3 regions of the Ruegeria sp. BA12 genome follow, and region 2 is predicted to be linked to each of the others. Evidence: riboswitches for the same ligand, from Rfam matches in the RefSeq annotation. Region 2 holds a riboswitch; each other region holds the start of a gene.
What was found. A riboswitch is a leader RNA that binds a small molecule or an ion and turns the genes downstream of it on or off. The one in region 2 is predicted to bind cobalamin.
Positions count from the first base shown of each region.

Region 1: linked by a shared signal. The riboswitch ahead of ACR0B0_RS16490 (hypothetical protein) and the one ahead of ACR0B0_RS07740 (CbtB domain-containing protein) in region 2 are both predicted to bind cobalamin.
Region 3: linked by a shared signal. The riboswitch ahead of ACR0B0_RS14555 (DUF1636 domain-containing protein) and the one ahead of ACR0B0_RS07740 (CbtB domain-containing protein) in region 2 are both predicted to bind cobalamin.

Region 1 covers NZ_JBQFVF010000009.1:135,310-140,754, forward strand. Annotated here, with positions in the region: gene ACR0B0_RS16480 (DNA polymerase III subunit gamma/tau) at 99-1,859, opposite strand; gene ACR0B0_RS16485 (protein-tyrosine phosphatase family protein) at 1,993-2,487, shown strand; gene ACR0B0_RS16490 (hypothetical protein) at 2,489-2,896, opposite strand; cobalamin riboswitch at 2,980-3,200, opposite strand; gene ACR0B0_RS16495 (alpha/beta hydrolase family protein) at 3,336-4,193, shown strand; RNA gene ffs (signal recognition particle sRNA small type) at 4,226-4,324, opposite strand; gene ACR0B0_RS16505 (bifunctional 2',3'-cyclic-nucleotide 2'-phosphodiesterase/3'-nucleotidase) at 4,364-5,445, opposite strand, start outside.
Region 2 covers NZ_JBQFVF010000002.1:434,486-439,930, forward strand. Annotated here, with positions in the region: gene ACR0B0_RS07725 (cobyrinic acid a,c-diamide synthase CobB) at 1-1,284, shown strand, start outside; gene cobA (uroporphyrinogen-III C-methyltransferase) at 1,281-2,009, shown strand; gene cobF (precorrin-6A synthase (deacetylating)) at 2,002-2,745, shown strand; cobalamin riboswitch at 2,789-2,995, shown strand; gene ACR0B0_RS07740 (CbtB domain-containing protein) at 3,032-3,202, shown strand; gene ACR0B0_RS07745 (CbtA family protein) at 3,207-3,905, shown strand; gene ACR0B0_RS07750 (hypothetical protein) at 3,972-4,466, shown strand; gene ACR0B0_RS07755 (DUF1636 family protein) at 4,463-4,807, opposite strand; gene ACR0B0_RS07760 (DUF302 domain-containing protein) at 4,949-5,407, shown strand.
Region 3 covers NZ_JBQFVF010000007.1:144,289-149,733, reverse strand. Annotated here, with positions in the region: gene ACR0B0_RS14580 (polyamine ABC transporter substrate-binding protein) at 1-72, opposite strand, end outside; gene ACR0B0_RS14575 (RrF2 family transcriptional regulator) at 305-709, opposite strand; gene ACR0B0_RS14570 (GTP-binding protein) at 814-2,025, shown strand; gene ACR0B0_RS14565 (DUF1826 domain-containing protein) at 2,022-2,657, shown strand; gene ACR0B0_RS14560 (DUF6525 family protein) at 2,654-2,926, shown strand; cobalamin riboswitch at 3,092-3,298, shown strand; gene ACR0B0_RS14555 (DUF1636 domain-containing protein) at 3,401-3,757, shown strand; gene ACR0B0_RS14550 (ABC transporter ATP-binding protein) at 3,754-4,539, shown strand; gene ACR0B0_RS14545 (ABC transporter substrate-binding protein) at 4,558-5,445, shown strand, end outside.

The DNA of each region.
Region 1 (5,445 bases), on a different contig from region 2:
GCCCGCGCTGCCGGGCCCAAGGCCGCTCAGGGCGATCGGCGTCAGCCGATGGCCCGTGGCGGGCGCGGGAGGATTTCGGGGGTGTGTGTTGAAGTGGCTCAGTCTTCCTCGAACGGGTCCCATTCGTCTTCGACCTCGGGCAGGGCTTCGGTTTCGACCTTGGCTGCGCGTTGCTCAGGCGTTTCGATGCTTTTGATCCGCGCCTTCGGGAACTGGGCCAGAACCGCCTGCACCAGCGGGTGTTCGCGGGCTTCTGCCTTCAGTGCTTCCTCAGCCGCGTTTTCCTTTTCATAGATCGTCTCGCCGCCGCCTTCGTTGACGACAGTGACTGCCCAGCGGTTACCGGTCCATCGCTGCAGGGCGGTCCCCAGACGTTGCGCCAACTGGGCCGAGGCACGCTGGGTCGGTTGGAATTCGATACGCCCGGGTTGATAGGCTGCAAGCCGCAAAGACCGCTTCACCTCATCCAGAAGCACGCCGTCCCGGTTTGCGCGGATCAGTTCGACCACATGATCGAAGGTCGGATAACGTGCCAGGGCGGCCTGCACATCCTGCGCCAACGCCGCGCTGGGAGCGCCGCCGCCCCCACCATGGGCGGGAGCTGAATAAGAAGATGCCACCGGCGCTTGCGTCTGAACCGCGGCATGTGATGGCACCGGTATCCCGCCACCGGGTCCGCCATTTGGCGGTGGGGGCGTGTCTTGCAGACGTTTGATCAACTCTTCCGGGCTGGGCAGGTCTGCCACATGGGTCAGTCGGATCACTGCCATTTCAGCTGCCATCATGGCATTTGGGGCCGCCGAGACCTCTTCGAGCGCTTTAAGCAACATCTGCCACATCCTGGTCAGGACGCGCATCGGCAGGGCTTCGGCCATTTGTTGACCACGCGCGCGCTCGTCCGGCGAAACGGTGGGATCATTGGCTGCGTCTGGCGTGATTTTAACCACAGAGACCCAATGGGTGATCTCGGCCAGATCGCGTAGCACGGCCAGCGGATCGGCTCCTTCGGCATATTGCCCGCCCAACTCGGTCAGCGCGCCTGCAGCGTCCCCGCGCAGGATCATGTCCATCAGGTCCAGTACCCGACCGCGATCAGCCAGGCCCAGCATCGCGCGGACCTGATCGGCGCTGGTTTCACCCGCACCGTGCGAGATTGCCTGATCCAGCAGCGAGGTTGCATCCCGAGCCGAACCCTCGGCTGCACGGGTGATCAGCGCCAGCGCGTCATCCGCGATCTGAGCGTTTTCCGCCGCCGCGATCTTGCTGAGCAGGCCGATCATGTCCTCGGGCTCGATCCGACGCAGGTCAAACCGCTGACAACGGGACAGCACCGTCACCGGCACTTTGCGAATCTCGGTTGTGGCAAAGATGAACTTCACATGCTCGGGCGGTTCCTCAAGCGTCTTGAGCAGCGCGTTGAACGCACTGGTCGACAGCATGTGGACCTCGTCTATAATGTAGATCTTGTAGCGCGCACTAGCCGCGCGATAGCGGACGCTGTCGATGATCTCGCGAATATCGTTCACACCGGTGCGGCTGGCGGCGTCCATCTCCATCACATCGACGTGGCGGCCTTCCATAATGGCCACGCAATGCTCGCATTGGCCGCAGGGTTCCGTGGTCGGCTTACCCTCGCCATCGGGGCCGATGCAGTTCATGCCCTTGGCGATGATCCGGGCCGTGGTGGTTTTGCCGGTACCGCGAATGCCGGTCATGATGAAGGCCTGCGCGATGCGGTCGGCCTCGAACGCGTTTTTCAGCGTGCGCACCATGGCATCCTGACCGACGAGATCGGCAAAAGTTTCCGGGCGGTATTTGCGGGCAAGAACCTGATAGGCGGGGCTGGGCGTGTCGTTCATATCTGCTCTGTCGGATTCGGGTTCCGATGCAGCGTAGAGACCCCCGCCGCCCGCGTCCACAGCAGGCTTGGGTGAATTTCGGTTTGCAGCACAATTTGCACGCCTTAGAAGCGAGTATCAGGGAGGGTCCGTAGTGAGCCAGTTCGCACTTCATTCAGTTCAGATTGGAAACGGCACCGTTGCCTTGTCGCCCCTTCCGGGGCGCGGTGGCGGGTATACGCGGGACTTGGGAATGATCCGCGACTGGCAGCCGGATCTTGTGATCTCGATGACCACCGAGATCGAAATACTGCAAGAGGGCGCAAGTGGGCTTGGCGAAGACCTGCACGCACTCAATATCGCATGGGTGCATCTGCCGGTTGCGGATTTCGGTACGCCGCCTCCTGAGGTTGACGCGGCGTGGGGCAGTGTCAGCCCTGCGGCGACTGATATCCTGTCCTGCGGGGGGCGGGTGCTGGTGCATTGCCGGGGCGGCTGTGGCCGGTCCGGGATGATCGTGCTGCGCCTTATGGTCGAGCATGGCGAAGACCCCGAGACAGCGTTGGCCCGTTTGCGGGCGGTGCGGTCCTGCGCCGTCGAGACCGACGGCCAGATGGAATGGGCAGCCCTTGGGCGGACGCGCGGCTAGATCAGAGCGCCACCTGCCGCTCTGCCTGTGCCACCGGGTTGGGCGGAATCGCTGTGACCTCAAGCATGGCGCAGGGGGGGGTGGTTAGCATGCCTGCGGGGCGCATGGTCACATCCGGGCCGAACATCATATCTGCGTAAGCATCCAGCGACTCGAGGGGCGCATCCTCGCTTGTTCCACAAAAGACCCGGATCAGGTCTTTTTGAGCGCGAAACCGTGCGCTGCATCCTTGCGTGCAATAGGCCAGCTCAGTGCTGCCGTCGAACTCAAAATCAGGCGTCGTCGCAGGAACGGCCGCGTCCATCGCCTGCACGATCGTGCGCGCCATCCGGGCCAGCGCCGGACAGGTTTTTCCTGTGCGTTGGCAAACGGTTGCGGTAAATTGGTGTGTCTTTGTCTTCCAGATCATATTGCGCCCTCCGCGCGTGGAACGGGGGCATGGATCAGGTGTGGCAGCGTGCTGACGACCTGCCCGGACACCCCGTCCGAGTTTCAGTTTCTTGTTCGATGGCAGGTCTCCTGACTTGCGGGTCGTTGCGTTGCCGACCTTCCCAGCCTTGCGGCCAGTGGTGTTTCGGCATTGCTCACCGCTTACAGTTGCGGGGGCAGTCGCGGCCTTGGTTCGTTCCGGTTTTCCGGGCAGAACCGCACCGTGTTCCCTTTTCATCCCGCCCCGGGGACCGGGGACGAGAACCATCACCCAATCGCTAGCGGGTAGGGGTGACCTGAGTCAAGCCGCCTTTTGGTGGGGCAAAGTGGACGCGTGGTCATGCGGAAACAGGATTGACTTAGGGCGGCAAAAGATGCCGTTTGGGGTGGTGAACTAATCGGTTCAGATTGAGGGCGCCATGCTGGATACCGCACAAGCTGTTTTAACCGAGGATTTTCAGTTTCCTTCTGGTTCGACCCAACTGTCGGCTCGGCTGTATCTGCCGGTGGCCGAACCTGGGATCGCAGTGGTGATCCACAGCGCCACCGGGGTGCCGCGCGACTATTATCAGCATTTTGCACGCTGGTTGGCTGCGGAACATGGCATGGCCTGTCTGACCTATGATTACAGCGATTTCGGCCATTCGCAGAGCAGGCCATTGAAGTCAGCTCAGGCCACGATGGCGGATTGGGCGCTGATCGACATGCCTGCGGCTCGGGCCGAGATGCGCAGGCGATACCCCGACGCGCAGCACTGGAGCATCGGCCATTCCGTCGGCGGTATGCTGGGGCCGATTCAACCCGATATTGATCAGATCGACCGTATGATCTGCGTCTGCGCCGGGCCGGTGACTGTGTCGGACCATCCCTGGCCTTATCGGGCGTTGGCTTTGCTGTTTTGGTACGGACACGCGCCCCTGGCCGTAAAAGCGCTGGGTTACCTGCCGGGCAAGGCACTAGGATTCGGATCGAACCTGCCTGCCAGCGTCTATTGGCAGTGGCGCCGCTGGTGTACTGCGCCGCGCAACTACCTGCCTGAAATCGGCGTGTCCTTGCCCGAGGCCCGCTGGGCACAGTCAGACACACCAGTGGATCTGTTCAGCTTTGAGGATGACGATCTGGTGCCAAAGAACGCGGTCTGGCGGCTGGCTGATCTGTACGGGCCCAACGCACGCCGCCATTTGTTGTCTCCGGCCGAGTTCGGACTGTCCGAGGTTGGCCATATCGGTGCCTTTGCCCGGCGCAATTCGGCTGTCTGGCCACGGTTGATTGCCTAGGCCTGTTCGCAACAATTCCATGTCGGGAGCTTAAGTGAGAGGTTGGACATCGACCCAAGCGGGGCTCGTTGTGGCTGCTTCCTTCCGGACCTGACCAGGTTGGCGAGGCGCTCGCCCGCGCCAACCTCTCGGGGTCTGATATAGGCAACGGGCGCAGGAAACACAACCCGTCAGAGCGTCAAACGGATCAACAAAAAGCCCTCATCGTCTTCTCCGACGACGTGAGGGTCATATTCTTCAAGCTCGGCAATGTGGGTTTGTGCCTTCGGACCAGTTCTTAACAGCGCAGTCGCGCCCTGCATCGGGGCAAAGCCAAAAGGATAGGGCGCATATTGCAAGGGATCTTGCGGCAGTGCGCCGGACAGATAGTCCTGCAAGACGCGCTGAACAGGAAGGTTCGGCAGCGCGATGGGCTCGGCCTGATCAACAAAGGGAAAGTGACCCCCGCCATTGGCACGGTAATTGTTCAGTGCGACGACGAACCGTTGATCGGCGGCCATCGGTTGGCCGTCAAAGCGAATGTTGCGAATGCGCCGGTTGACGGGGTCGATCAAGTGACCGCCAGCGTCGAACCGAGCCGGTTGAGAGAGATCAAATTGATAAGTAAGCCCCTGTATAATATCAAAATTATGCCCCGCCCTGTTGATGTCGACCAATGTGGTCTGATGTCCCGGCGTAATCTGGTTGAACACGCCTGCAGACATCTCAAGCCAGTCGCTGATCTGCTCTCCGGTGACAACTACCGCCTGCAGCTCATTGGGAAACGCATACATGTCGTTGACATGGCGCAGGCATATCTGGCCGGGCGGGACGTCGGTGAAAAACCGGGGGCCGGCACGCCCCCCGAACTTTGAAGGCGCGGTCGCGGACAGAACAGGAAAATCCGCAAATGACGTGCCCTGCAGATAGGGCCGCAGGGCTGCTGCCTGGGCCGCGGCGGTCAGAACCAAACCTTTGTCCGGGGCGCAAAAACTGAAATAGCTGTGCAAATGCTTATCGGTCTGGCCAACGGGTTGCGCCGTGCGCCGCCGAGTTTCCGAATGGCCCCGGGCAAAAAGGCGCGCCAAAACAGGGTCTTCCTGGATAGGCTTGGGTGAGCCGTCGGGTTTGGTTGGGCATATCGACCGCAGACTGACGCGATGATCCTGAACGGTCCAATGGCCATTTCCCGCCCTGTCCAATGTCAGGTCGATCACCCCCAGAAATGACCCGGACGCACCGGGCATGACCACCGGCTTTCCGTGAACCAGAC
Region 2 (5,445 bases):
CCGTCCTCGGGAACAGGTAAGACAACGGTCATGCTGGGCCTATTGCGGGCATTGGCCGAGGATGGGCTGACCGTGCAACCGTTCAAAAGCGGCCCGGACTATATCGACCCTGCCTTTCATAATGCTGCTGCCGGGCGCTCCTCGTTCAATTTGGACAGTTGGGCTATGGGTGACCCGTTGCTGAGTGCGATTTCGGCGCAGGCTGAGGGTGCGGATATCGTGGTCGCCGAGGGATCGATGGGGCTGTTTGACGGCGTCGCCAAGCCGGGCGAGTTGGGGCACGGGTCCAGCGCCGAAACCGCCCAGCGCATGGGCTGGCCTGTGGTGCTGGTGCTGGATGTGGGCGGTCAGGCGCAATCAGCGGCGGCAACTGCACTGGGGTTTCGGATGTACAACCCCGACCTGCCGTTTGCCGGTGTGATCCTGAACCGTTGCGCAAGCCCCCGGCACGAGCGTCTGACCCGTCTGGGTATGGAGCGCGCCGGTCTGCCGGTTCTGGGCGTTTTGCCCCGGCGCGGTGATCTGACCCTGCCGGAACGCCATCTGGGCCTGATACAGGCGGTCGAGCATCCTGATCTGGAAAGCGCAATTGTCGGCTATGCCGCGTTTCTGCGCGAACATGTGGATCTTGAGGCGATCAAGGTGGCGGCTTCCTCAGGCCCCAATGGGCCATCGTCAGCCGCGCTACCGCGCCCTCCGGCGCAACGGATTGCGCTGGCCCGCGATGCCGCGTTTTCCTTTACCTATCCGCATTTGCTGGAAGGTTGGCGCGCGGCGGGTGCAGAAATTCTGCCGTTTTCACCTCTGGCGAACGAGGCACCTGCTGCCGATGCCGATCTGGTCTGGCTGCCCGGTGGCTATCCGGAACTGCATGCGGGCACACTGGCTGCCGCCGACACGTTCCAGACCGGACTGCGCAAACACGCTGAATCCAAACCCGTGCATGGAGAATGCGGTGGATACATGGCGCTGGGTCAGGCCTTGATCGACAAAGAGGGCGAGCGACATCAGATGGCAGGCCTGCTGCGGCTGGTGACCTCGTATGAAAAGCGCAAGTTCAATCTGGGGTATCGGCGCGCAGAATTGCTGGCCCCGATGCCCGGTTTTGCAGCCGACACGGCTCTGCGGGGGCATGAATTCCATTATTCTTCGATCGTAGAACAGCCGGACGCACCGCTGGCGCGGGTGTTTGATGCTGAAGGTGCTGAAGGGCCGCAAACAGGTTCGGTGCGCGGGAACGTCACCGGTACGTTCTTTCACCTGATCGCCGAGGCCTCGGCATGAGCGGTTTCGTATCCTTCATAGGTTCCGGCCCCGGCGATCCTGATCTTTTGACCCTGAAAGCAGTCGACCGGATGCAAAAAGCAGATGCGGTGCTGTTTGATGACCTCAGCAGCGGCCCGATCCTAAGTCATGCGCATGGCGATGCAGATCTGGTGGGCGTGGGCAAACGGGCCGGGCGACCCTCACCCAGGCAGGATCACGTGAGCCGCCTGTTGGTGGATTACGCCAAAACCGGTGCTCGCGTAGTGCGGTTGAAATCCGGTGATGGCGGGTTGTTCGGCAGGCTGGAGGAAGAACTGGTTGCCCTGCGTGCGGCCGGGATCGAATATGAAATCATCCCTGGCATCCCCTCGGCGGTTGCGGCGGCGGCGGCAGCAGGAATACCCCTGACACGACGCCTGACTGCGCGGCGGGTACAATTTGTCACTGGCCACGATGTCAGCGGCAAACTGCCCGAAGATCTGAACCTGCCCGCGCTGGCCGATCCGGACGCAACGACCGTGGTGTTCATGGGCAAACGGACCTTTCCTCTATTGGTAAATGCGCTGCATGAGCATGGTCTGCCGCTGGAGACACCTGCCCTAATGGCCGAATCCGTATCGACTCCCGACCAGAGCCTGCACCGTGCAACAATTGGCGCGCTGTCGCAAAAGCTGGAGGCCGAGATCGGCACAGCCCCGGCGCTGATCCTGTATGGCCCGCTGGCAGAGTTCGACGATGTTTGAGTTGTCTCTAATCGGAATTGGCACTGGCAACCCGGATCACGTGACCTTGCAAGGGGCAAATGCCATCCGCGATGCAGACCTGATCCTGATCCCGCACAAGGGCGAGAACAAGGCTGATCTGGCCGGGTTGCGCGAAGAGATCATTGCAGCTGTGACTGACACTCCGCCGCAGATCGCCTATTTCGACATTCCCAAGCGTCGGGCCGATGATGGTTATCTACGCGGGGTCGACGAATGGCATGATGCCATTGCCCTGCGCTGGCACGAGGCGATTGCGGCCCACCCGAATGCGCGACAAGTGGCACTGCTGATCTGGGGCGACCCGTCGCTTTATGACAGCTCGTTGCGAATCGCGTCGCGGCTGGACCCTGAGCCCACGACACGGGTGATCCCTGGCATCACCGCGCTGCAGGCATTGACGGCCGCCCACGCCATCCCGATCAATGATCTGGGCGCGCCTTATGTTGTGACCACCGGACGGCGGATCAGGGATGAAGGCTGGCCGGCAAATGCCTCGAAAGTAGCGGTAATGCTGGATGGCGAGTGTTCGTTTCAATCCCTGGACATGGCCGATTATGACATCTGGTGGGGTGCCTATGTCGGCATGAAAGAGGAAATCCTGATCAAAGGCGCTTTGACCGATGTGGCGCAGGAGATTCTGGACACCCGTGCCAAGGCACGTGCCGATCATGGCTGGATCATGGATATCTATTTGCTGAAAAAGCGCGTGATCTGACCTAAAAGGTCGCAAATGACGATTGCACCAGCGGCATCATAGAGGCTAAATGAACGCGTCTGGTCCTGCCGGAGACATCCGGATGCTAAGAGGGAATGTGGTGCGACTGCCATGGCAGCCAAATCCACAGCCGCCCCCGCGACTGTAAGCGGAGAGCCCCTGTTCAACCAGCCACTCCTGTTCTCAGGGGGAAGGCGAACAGAGGCATCGACCCGCAAGCCAGGAGACCTGCCAGGCGACAATTGAAACACCGGTCGTCGGGTGCGGCGGCAAAGGAGAATAAAAGATGGCAACACAAACGCAAACAGCATCCGCCTCGCGCGCTGGTATCCTTCCGGTCATGTTCGCGGTGGTACTGGGTCTGGGTATCATCACCCTGACCGGTCACGTACAGGCCGCGGCGCTGCATGACGCAGCACACGACGTGCGCCACGCGACCGGCTTCCCCTGCCACTAAGACCATGTTCAGTCGTATACTGACCAGCGCGTTGTTCGCTGGTGCTGCAGCGGGGCTGATAGCCGCCTTGCTGCAGTTGGTCTTTGTGCAACCTGTTTTGTTGCACGCAGAGCTGTACGAATCCGGTGAGTTGGTGCACTTCGGAGCCGAATCCGTTTCGGCGCATCCCGAATTGCCGGGCATGTTCTCGGAACTGACCCGTGACGCGCTGAGCGTCATTTTCACCATGCTGACCTATACCGGTTACGCGCTGCTGATGGTTGCTCTGATGTCCGTGGCCGAAGGCCAGGGCCACACGATTGATGGCCGCACCGGCGTGCTTTGGGGTCTGGCTGGGTTCATCGCCTTTCATCTGGCGCCTGGCTTTACCCTGGCACCAGAGGTGCCTGGTGTAGCGGCAGCTGACGTCTATGCCCGACAGGTCTGGTGGTTTGCCACTGTTGGTGCTGCGCTTGTTGCGCTGTGGTTGATTGCGTTTGGCGGCAACCTGATCAGCTATGTGATCGCAGCAGCCCTGTTGCTGGCACCCCATCTGATCGGAGCGCCCGAACCGGATGTGTTCACCGGCCCCGTCCCGACCGAGATCGGCGCTCTGTTCGCCGCTCGCGCCTTTGGCATCGGTCTGGTCGCCTGGGTTCTGGTCGGTGCCTTTGCCGGGTATTTCTGGCAAAGCGAAGGCAAACGCGTCGAAGCAGCGGCCTGATCCTCTCATATAATGACGCGCCGGGTTCTGCCCGGCGCGTTTCTTTTTGCCTAAAGGAAAGAAAAAATGGCACGCTCACTTGCCCTTTTTGCAATCGGCCTTGTGTTCGGTGGTGGTGCTGGTTTTGTGCTGGCGGCAGCCAATGGCGTCACGTTTGACGGCCACGATCATGGCGATCCGTCCCATCACGGCGGCGCGCATGCCGAAGCGATGGCCCATGACCATTCGACCACGGTAAACCTGCCCGCAGGGGCGGACGCCCCCAGCGTTGCAATCGCGCTGACCCGGGACCCGATGGCCGGGTGGAACCTGCACGTCATGCCGCAGAATTTCCGGTTTGCCCCGGAAAACGCGTCAACAGCCGACGTAGACGGCGAAGGCCACGCGCATGTTTACATCAATGGCGAGAAACTGGCCCGGCTCTACGGCAACTGGATACACATCCCAGACCTTCCGAAGGGAGAGGTCGAGGTTTCGGTTTCGCTGAACGCAAACAGCCACAGTGCACTGACGGTCGACAACGTACCGGTCAGCGCTGCCGTGACCGTTCAGGTCGATTAAAGCGCCGGTATCCGCGCGCGCAAACACATCCGAAGTCGCCCGCAGGGTCGGGCGTCTTCGATCCAACCTGCGGGACTGTCCAAATAGGCTTTGCAGGTCGCGACGATGTCTTCGGCATCGGTAACGATATCGACCCCCGAAAACACGTAAGACGCCCGTCCTGCGGCCTGCAATGCCAATGCGGTCGGCTCAGCGCAGCCACTGAAACAGGCGTGATCCGAGATGACGACTTGACCATTCAGCCCTGCACGCACCAGCGCGTCATCCACGGCCTGCCTCTCGGCCACTCGGTCACGCGTTCCCGCACAACTGCTGCAAATCAATAGGCGTATCGGGTCCACGTGTGGCCTCGTGTTTGATGGTTTGCATGTTTCTGCGGCTTTCTGGACGTCGGCGCAATCCTGAATACGCACGGAAATGTGCGTGCGCGGAACTCGGATTTCTGGCATCACTCAGACAGTCACATTGAACGAGGCACCGTCATGCGCACGCTTTTGGGTTTGCTCTGTCTTCTCGCCCTGCCTGTCCGGGCCGAGGAACCATTGTCGGGTTGGGCAGTGTATCCAACCGTCAAAAGCTATGAAGAACTGGTCGCGGATACGAAGGCTGCGGTGAAGGAAAACGGGTTGATCGTGGTCACGCAGGCTGGTCCGACCAAGGCGGCTGCGGCCCGTGGCATCACTATACCCGGCAATCTGGTGATCGGTGCCTTCAACAACGACTATGCCGTGCGCGTTCTGGAAACCTCTGTCAGTGCAATGATCGAAGCGCCGATTCGCTTTTACGTGACTGAGAACGACGACGGCACCGCCACCCTGTCCTACAAAACGCCCAGCTTTGTCTTTGCCCCCTATGTGTACGAAGGCGGAGAGCCTTTGCGCGATATTGCCCAAGAACTTGACACAAAGTTTCAGTCAGTGGCGGAATCCGCAGCCAAATAGTCACACTGACGTGAACCTGCTTGCGTCTGGCTACGTCC
Region 3 (5,445 bases), on a different contig from region 2:
GACCTTTTCCTCAGCGTACAGCGCGGTTGTGAAAAGCAAGGTCATCGACGCAGCCGTCAATATAGATTTCATTGTGTACTCCTAGGGCTTTGCAACATGTTCCCGGTGGGTTGTGAGAAACGCGGTTCACCCGTCTTATGGTCATGAGGCAGATCCAACAAGCCTGAAGTTAAAGCTGAGCCTTACCAAAGGACGTATCACCACCCCAGTTAGTGCACCCCTTAAACAACAGGAATGTTGCACCCATAGCGTCAAACGACGTGGTGAGAATGAAGAGAAACTTGCCGCGATACTTGATCAGGTATTACTTGCCTCTGACTTCGGAGATGGTTGTCTCGCCGAGACGGTCGACTAGGCTTTGCTCGATCTCCTTCATGATACTCGAAACGCGACGGTGCAACGCATGTTCCACTGAACATTTGGGGGCATGGTCTTCTCTGCCAGAGGCGATCAGACTTTCGTCCAACGCAAGATACACATCCGCCAGGGTTATGCTGTCTGGTTCGCGTGCCAGACTCCACCCTCCTGCGTGGCCTTTTTCCGAAGTTAACAGACCCGCGTCACGAAGCCGTCCCAAGACGCGGCGTACCACCACCGGGTTCGTCCCTGAATGCTCGGCGATATCCGCAGATGTACGCTTACGATTCGGATCTCCGGCCATGTGGCCGAGCGTGTGCAGGGCGAGGGATAGGCGGCTATTGCGCTTCATTTGTCGTTCTTCTCCAGGCAGATATCACACGTAACAATAACTGTTGCATTCGTCTAGTAACTGCGTAAGTTACGTGAATCTCAATGCGCCATTCGGAGCAACCCATGTCAGATACCCGACTTCCTGTCACCGTCCTTTCCGGCTTCTTAGGGGCGGGCAAGACCACCCTTTTGAACCGAATCCTGAACAACCGCGAAGGACGTCGGGTCGCGGTTATCGTCAACGATATGTCCGAGGTGAATATCGACGCCGATCTGGTACGGGCCGATACCGAACTCAGCCGGACGGATGAAACTCTGGTAGAAATGTCGAATGGCTGCATCTGTTGTACCCTTCGGGACGATCTTTTGGAGGAAGTCCGGCGCCTCGCTGCGGAAGGACGTTTTGACTACCTGCTTATTGAATCCACAGGCATTTCCGAACCATTGCCTGTGGCAGCAACTTTCGATTTCCGGGATGAAGCGGGCGACAGCTTGTCGGACGTGGCGCGGCTCGACACCATGGTAACGGTTGTCGATGCGGTGAACTTGCTGAACGATTTCTCGTCCCACGATTTCCTACGAGACCGAGGCGAAACGATGGGAGAGGAAGACGAGCGAACTCTGGTCCACTTGCTTACGGATCAAATAGAATTCTCTGATGTGGTGATCCTGAACAAGGTTGATGATGCGGGGTCAGAAAAAGTTGATGCGGCCCGCAAGATCATCCGCAGTCTGAATGCAGATGCCGAGATCATCGAGACCAACCATTCGGAAGTTGCCGCAGAAAAGATCCTGGACACCGGCCTGTTTAACTTCGAGCAAGCCCATGAACACCCAATGTGGGCAAAGGAACTGTACGGCTTTGCCGACCATGTGCCTGAGACTGAGGAATACGGGGTTGCGTCATACGTTTACCGGGCGCGACTTCCGTTCGTTCCCGAACGCATTTTGGACGTTCTCAACGGTGATCTGCCAGGGGTGATCCGGGCCAAAGGCCACTTTTGGATTTCGACACGCCCCGATTGGGTGGCTGAATTTTCACTCGCCGGCGCATTGTCCAGCGTCAAACCACTCGGCACCTGGTGGGCATCAGTTCCCGAAGAGCGACGCCCCGCACATGACAGCGCCCGCACCTATATGCAGGCCCACTGGCAAGAGCCGTGGGGCGACCGCCGTCAAGAGATCGTTTTCATCGGTGCCGGGATCGACTGGCAAAGTTTGAAGGCACGATTGGACAATTGCCTTATTCCAGCAGTCACGGCGGCAGGGCCCGACAATTTGCCGGACCTGCCGGACCCCTTTCCGATTTGGCGCCGGGCAGAGGATGCCGCATGAACTTCGTTAGAAAGCCAGTGGAAGACAAAGTCACCGGTGTGAGCTTCGCAGATAATCCGTCTGCACTCCGCACTTTTGCACAGCCAAACTGTGCCGCTTTGATTTGGCGCCGGCGAACCCCGCCGGATATGCAAAGCTGGCTTGACCAACTTGATCCCAAGGCTCTGCCAAGTGGGCGATTCATTCTTCCACCAAGCACCGTTAAGACGACCGTGGGGCAACTCTGCGATATCTCCGGCATGCCTAACGGGACTGAAAGAGCGTGGCTTCAAGATGATATCGCTTCTCTGGCCGACATTTTCTGTGAACTGATGAACGCCAACTTCTTGCGGCTGCGGCTGGATGTTGTCACCACCAATGCTTGCCGTAAATTTCATACCGATGCTGTCACCGCCCGGTTGGTCTGCACCTATCGTGGCACTGGAACACAATACGGCACCTCGACTGATGGAAAGGATCCCGCGCTTGTGTTTACCGTTCAGACCGGCGCTCCGATCCTGCTACGGGGAACACTCTGGCCCGAGCGCCCATCGTCAGGGGTGGTGCATCGCTCGCCTCCGATCGAAGGTACCAGTGAATCCCGTCTCGTCTTGGTTTTGGACCCAGTGGAAAATCCGGAAACCGAAGCATGAGACGTAACCTCGGGCAATGCAGCTTGCGCCGCAAGCATCGATCAACCGATCCGATGGATGTGTTTGACGGCCTTCCAGCCCCGTTGCGACAGTGGTTGTCAGAAGCTGCATTGCCATGGTCCCCGGTATCCGCGCGCCGCATCTGGTCAAAATCGCGGGCCAAGGGGCTTTCATCAGAAGAAACGCTCGTGTCACTCAGCCAGGCCGAAGCCCGAACGCTCGCGCGTGACCGGCAATCGACTGTTTTCAAATTAAATTCTCAAACATGAAGGAAAAAATGCCACCTCTAACACAGTATGCTGTCGCGACCCATGCGACACTGGGTGCCGCACTTGCAGCGAAAACGCATGCGGCAGACTTCGAAACCCTGAGCGTTTGAGTTCCGATCGAAAAGTTGTTGTTTCAAATCGTGATTGACATGGCCCCCAGTCTAAGACAAGCAAGGGCCAGATGGTTCCCGATGGTGCGCCCAAGGGATGAAAAGGGAATACGGTGCGGTTCGCCACTTTGGCGCCAAATCCGTGACTGCCCCCGCAACTGTAAGCGGTGAGCGACGCCAAAATCCACTGGTCATTGGGCCGGGAAGGATGGCCAAGCATCGACCCGCAAGTCAGGAGACCTGCCATCACATGTTCAACCAACCCGGGGCGGGGCGTCCTGGAAGGAGGCTTTGATGGCACGTCTGAAACGTGTGTACATGATCGGCACCTTCTGTCCGCGCTTGGCTTCAAGCGGAGCGGACTATGCCGGAAACACCTGACCATTTCCTTCTGATCTGCTCGACCTGTACCGGCGCATTGTCTGTTGATGTCATGCGCAATGCGTTGATCGGCAGGTTGCCAACCGGGTTCGCAGTGCGCACCGTTACCTGCATGGCGGGCTGCGCGCGACCAACGGCCGTCGGATTTCAGGCTGTCGGAAAAGCACACTACCTGTTCGGCGATATTGAAACTGCCGAAGATGTCGACGCGCTGGCGGAATTCGCACATCAGTACCGCAACGTCGCAGACGGTTGGACCAACGCGACGGCCCGGCCGCAACCACTATTTACAAAAACCCTTTCTCGTTTGCCTCGAATTCAATTGGAGGAGCCATCATGACGACCTCATCTTTTCTGGTTGCGCGTGATCTCGAATATTATGCGCTCAATGGTGACGTTCTTCTGCAAGGCGTCTCGTTTGAATTGGCCGAGGGCGCGATACTGGCAATTGCCGGTCCAAATGGGGCAGGAAAAACCACGCTTTTGAACCTTCTGTGCGGGGCGGCTGAGATTGTATTGGGCAATGTATTGGTCAAGGAACGCAGCCTGAAACATATGCCCGCAATGGAACGCGCCCGCATGATCGCTGTTGTGGGCCAGCAAGAACAACCGGATGGCAGGTTGCTACTGCGGGACTATGTTGCCATGGGCCAGATTCCGATCTGGGCCGACCGTTCGGCGGATGAACATGCCAGAGAACTTAACAGAATCCTTGAACTGACCGACCTTGGCGCGCTGGCAGACAAGCGCATGGCGGTACTGTCCGGGGGCGAACGTCAACGCGCGCATATCGCCCGGGCACTGGCACAGAACCCATCGTTGTTGTTCCTGGATGAGCCGACCAACCATCTCGATCCGGATGCCAAGGGTCGGATGCTGTCTCTGGTCGCCGAACTCGGCATCACGGTTGTGATGATTGTCCATGATCTTGTCATGATCCCGGAATTCGCCACCCACGTGGCCCTGATGAAATCAACGCGGCTGACGGGATTTGGCCCCGTGGCCGAAGTGCTGACCCCCGAGCGGGTCCGCGATACTTTTGGCGTTGAATACCTGTGTTTTCACCACGAAGGCCGCGTGATTCCAGCGCTGGATATCCGAAAATCCACAATCTCAACCTAAACCAAGGAACATTCCCCAATGAAACACATCTGGTCCGTGGCGCTGTTCACAGCCATGGCAGGCGGCGCGTCCGCCCACGAGGTCACCGTCGACAACTGCGGAGCGCCGCTGGTGTTCGAAGCCCAGCCAGAGCGTCTGGTTGTGCATGACATGAACATGACCGATATGGCCTTCGCGTTGGGCCTGCAGGACAAGATCGTCGGTCTGACCGGCATCACCGGCTGGTACAAAACCAGCCCGGAATTCGACACCCTGCGCGGCGATATCCCCGAACTGGCACCGAAATACCCAACGGTCGAAAACCTTGTTGCCGTGGAACCCGACCTGTTCTTTGCTGGCTGGTATTACGGCATGAAGCCGGGCGGAGATGTGACCCCGGATACGCTGGAGCCCTTTGGTATCAAGACCATGATCCTGACCGAAAGCTGTGTGCATCTGGACAAGGATCGCCCCGAAGCCAGCATGGACCTGCTGTTCAATGACGTCCTGCGCCTGGGTCAGGTCATGCACGTTGAAGACAAGGCCGAGGCGCTGGTCACGGGCTGGAAAGACGAACTCTCAGTGATCGAAGCGCAGACTGCCGACCTGGCGAAACCCCGCGTTTTCTTGCTGGACGGCCCGGCGGACGCGCCATTCACCGCAGGTAAGTTCGCCATCCCCGATGCTATGATTGCTGCCGCGGGTGGTGAAAACGTGACCCACGACATGGAAACAAGCTGGGGCCGAACCTCGTGGGAGGCGGTCGCCGCCGCAAACCCGGAATTCCTTGTGCTGCTTGATTATCAAACGGGCAATGGCGCTGCGGACACGTTCAAATTTTTGCAGGAACATCCAGTGATGTCGCAGACTGAAGCCGTGAAAAACGAGCGCTGGATCGGTTTGCGGTACGAGGAATTGACCCCCGGA